Regions from separate parts of the Anaerofustis butyriciformans genome, predicted to be linked through region 1. Evidence: riboswitches for the same ligand, from Rfam matches in the RefSeq annotation. Region 1 holds a riboswitch; the other holds the start of a gene.
The links. Region 1 has a riboswitch for lysine ahead of V2W16_RS09780 (aspartate-semialdehyde dehydrogenase). Riboswitches for the same ligand answer to the same signal wherever they lie in the genome.

Region 1 (2,207 bases):
AAGTACGTTATAGTTTACTTTATTATTTTCATCAAATGGAGTAACTAAAGCAGTACTTACACCTTTAAAAATAGACATATTAATTATTTTCCTTTCCAAAGAAATCTTCTTTAATTAAATATTCAGCGATTTGAACTGTATTAGATGCAGCACCTTTTCTTATGTTATCACCTACACACCATAAGTTCATTCCGCTTTCAACAGAAAAGTCTCTTCTTATTCTTCCAACGTAAACTTCATCTCCGCCTGCTGCATCAAGTACAGTAGGGTATTCTGGAACTGAAATATCGTCTTTTACTATTACGCCAGGAGCTTTTCTTAATAATTCTCTTGCCTCTTCAAGGTCAAAAGGTTTTTCAAATTCAAGGTTGATGCTTTCGCTATGACCTACAAAAACAGGTACTCTTACTGTTGTTGCAGTAACTTTTACATCGTAGTCACCAAGAATTTTATGTGTTTCATTAACCATTTTAAGTTCTTCTTTTGTATATCCGTTTTCTGTAAATTCATCAATATGAGGAAGACAGTTATATGCGATTTGAACAGGGTAAAATTCATTTTTACCGCCTTTAACTCCTTCTTCAAGATCTTTTATTCCTTTTAGTCCAGAACCTGCAACTGCTTGATATGTAGAATAAATTACTCTTTTTATTTTATACGCATCATGAAGAGGTTTTAAAACTACCATTGCTTGGATAGTTGAGCAGTTTGGATTTGCGATTATCCCTTTGTTTTTTAAAGCATCTTTTGGATTTACTTCAGGTACAACCAAAGGTACTTCATCATCCATTCTCCATGCTGAAGAGTTATCAATTACAACAACTCCGTTTTTTGCTGCGATAGGTGCATATTTTAAACTTGTTCCTCCGCCTGCTGAAAATAATGCAAAGTCGATATCTTTGTCAAAAGAATGTTCTGTTAATTCTTCAACAGTATATTCATTTCCGTTAAATTTAACTTTTTTTCCTGCTGATCTTATTGATGCCATAGGGTAAAAGTTATTAACATCAATTTTGCTTTCTTCAAGTACTTCAATCATTTTTTGTCCTACAACACCTGTTGCACCAACAACAGCTACATTGTATTTTCCCATAAAAATCCTCCTAAATATTTTTTATAGTGTTATAAAAAATAAAAGTCGACAATGCGACTCATAATACGTAAATAAATCAGTATTAGTGAATAGCACTCCATCAAACTCGATGACAGTCTTAATGCTCTTAACATTAAGCCCGAAAAGACACCCGGTAAAAAGTGCCAATTCTCGGCAAATTTCCCTTTCATTTATTTTCACTTATATTTACCTATATCCAATAAATTACTGATAAAATTTGCACCTCTATTTTAACACTATGATATATAAATTCTATTGTTTTTATTATAGTAATAAATGTGTTTTATTGCAAGCCTTTTATTATAGTTTTGATGTAGTTTTATATTTGAAAATTAAATTTATTAAATCTTTTTTTGAATAATGTTTTAAATATAATTTATTTGCTTTTTTCATAATATTTTCATAATTATTTTTTGTTACATTGATTTTTTTATTTTACTAACAAATAAAGACAAAAAATTTTAAATAAGATTGATATTATTTATAAAAAAAGCGAAAAGAGGAAGAACATAAAAATGGGAAAAACTTTGGTTATTACATCGGGAAAAGGAGGAGTCGGAAAGACTACATCTACTGCAAATATTGGTGTATCCTTAAGTAAGCTGGGGAAAAAGACTGTTGTTATAGATGCTGATATAGGACTTAGAAACTTAGATGTAATATTGGGGCTTGAAAACAGGATTGTTTATACTATTATTGATGTAATTGAAAACAGATGTAGATTAAAACAGGCGCTTATTAAAGATAAACGTTATGATGGATTATACTTGCTTCCGGCTTCGCAAACAAAGGATAAAACTGCAATAAGACCAACTCAAATGAGAAAAATTTGTAAAGAACTTGAAAATACTTTTGATTACATAATAGTTGATTCTCCTGCAGGAATAGAGCAAGGTTTTCAAAATGCGGTTGCCGGTGCAAAAGATGCAATAGTTGTAACCACTCCCGAAGTTTCTGCAGTTAGAGATGCTGATAGAATAATATCCCTTCTTGATGTAAATGGAATAGAAAATACAAAATTAATAATTAATAGAGCAAAAGAAGATATGATGAAAAAAGGTCAGATGATGGATACAAATGACATTTTGGATAT
Region 2 (2,207 bases), on a different contig from region 1:
AATGTCCAAGCAAAAGTCAAAATCAAAATAGCAGGAACCATAGCTTTAAACCCTTCTGGAATACAATCCATACATTCATTGAATTTCAAAACTTTTCTTGCAACATATAAAATAACAGTTATAAACAAAGCAAATATACTACCTATAGATAATCCCACAGATGCATCACTGTTTGAAAAGGCTTCTATAAATCCTGCTCCGGAAAACAAACCGCCAGTATAAACCATTCCAATAATACAACATATTATAAGAGAAATTATAGGAATAACCAAATCTATTACTTTGCCCTTTTCATTTACATCACTATATTCTTCTTCAACAAACCCCGAATTTAAAATAGAATGCAAATCTCCTTTTGATGCATTTTCCTCATGTTTTTTCATAGGACCATAATCAAATTTGAGTAAAACCAAAGAAATCATCATTGTAATTGTCAAAAATGCATAAAAGTTAAAAGGAATTGCCTGAATAAATACAGAAAACCCATCTTCCCCCGGAACAAATCCAGTCACAGCAGCAGCCCATGAAGATATAGGAGCAATAATACAAACAGGAGCTGCCGTAGCATCTATAAGATAAGCAAGCTTTGCTCTTGATACTTTATGTTTATCTGTTATTGGTCTCATAACGCTACCAACAGTCAAACAATTAAAATAATCATCTATAAAAATTAATACACCTAATAAAATCGTTGCTAGTTGAGCACCTGCACGTGTTTTTATTTTTTTACTTGCCCAGTTACCAAAAGCAGCAGAACCGCCTGCTTTATTCATTAAGGCAACCATTCCTCCAAGAACAACAAGGAAAATTAAAATACCTACATTGTAACTGTCTGAAAGAACAGCAATAATACCATCATTTAATACATGAGTTACAGTTCCTTCAAAACTACCTGCAGCATAAAAAATACCGCCAAAAACAATACCTATAAATAATGAACTGTAAACTTCTTTTGTAATAAGTGCAAGAACAATAGCAATAATTGGAGGAACTAAAGACCAGAAAGTTGCATACATAGCTGGTTTAGCTGCTTCAGTTGTTTCTGCACCTAAGATTGGGAATACTAACATTAAAATAAGCATAAAGCTAGCAATACCCGTCATTAATTTCTTCTTTGAAATTTTCATAGTACACCCCTTCAATTTTATTTAAATTATGTAAATAAATACAAATAAAAAAGCCTTAAATGACATCACTTTAGGACGCATTCATGGCAAAATAAATTTACTATAGATAGCGCTCCACAATCGTGACAGTATATTACATATTATATAATATACCAGAATATAAATTATTTGGGTAATTTATACTCTTCGGCAGTATCCCCTTTCCTTTATATAAATCCCAAAATACAATATAAAGTACTGATGAACACCGCACCTCTATCATTTTTATATATTTACCTTTCTTTTTTAACATTTTTACATAATATTGTCAAGTTATATTTTATATATAATAAATTTATCAAAAAATTTTCTTTTTCCCACTTAACATTATATAGTCATCTTTGTTTTCCTTATAAATTTCAAACCCATATTTTAAATATAAATCCTTTGCATAATTATCTTTACTTACAGATAAAGATACATTATTATACATTGGTCTTAAATTTAGTAAAAATATTTTTAATAAATTTTCTCCAATACCTTTATTTCTGTAACTTTTTTCTACAGACATACATAATTCAGGAATCTCTTTCGAAACATATCCATATCCATGTATATTATCATCAAACAATATGCTCCAAATCATAGCAATAATTTTTCCTTTATGTTCACATACATAACAAATATCTTTATTTAATTTGAAATTCTCATAATATATTTTAATATTTGGATCTTTTAAAATATCTTTTGAAATTGTAATATTATTTCCAACATAAATTGCATAATAAGTAAAATCTTTCAAAAAAGATACTTCATTACTTTTTATTTTTCTTATCTTATAGTCTTTATTCATATATTTAACCTTCAAAAAAAGGCACTTTTATAAGTGCCTTTTTTTAATATTTATTTTTTAGAATTTTTTATTCTTGCTTGAGCAGCCGCTAGTCTTGCAATAGGAACTCTAAATGGAGAACATGATACATAGTCAAGTCCTACACTATCAAAGAATTCTATACTTGCAGGATCCCCACCTTGTTCACCACAAACACCGCAGTGAAGCTCAGGATTAACTGATCTACCTTTTTTAACTGCCATATCAAC

Region 2: linked by a shared signal. The riboswitch ahead of V2W16_RS02845 (Na+/H+ antiporter NhaC family protein) and the one ahead of V2W16_RS09780 (aspartate-semialdehyde dehydrogenase) in region 1 are both predicted to bind lysine.

What each region holds. Positions count from the first base shown of each region.
Region 1 covers NZ_JAYFFH010000008.1:35,096-37,302, forward strand. Annotated here, with positions in the region: gene dapA (4-hydroxy-tetrahydrodipicolinate synthase) at 1-78, opposite strand, end outside; gene V2W16_RS09780 (aspartate-semialdehyde dehydrogenase) at 80-1,093, opposite strand; lysine riboswitch at 1,176-1,350, opposite strand; gene minD (septum site-determining protein MinD) at 1,630-2,207, shown strand, end outside.
Region 2 covers NZ_JAYFFH010000001.1:575,082-577,288, forward strand. Annotated here, with positions in the region: gene V2W16_RS02845 (Na+/H+ antiporter NhaC family protein) at 1-1,127, opposite strand, end outside; lysine riboswitch at 1,227-1,393, opposite strand; gene V2W16_RS02850 (GNAT family N-acetyltransferase) at 1,465-1,959, opposite strand; gene ppdK (pyruvate, phosphate dikinase) at 2,010-2,207, opposite strand, start outside.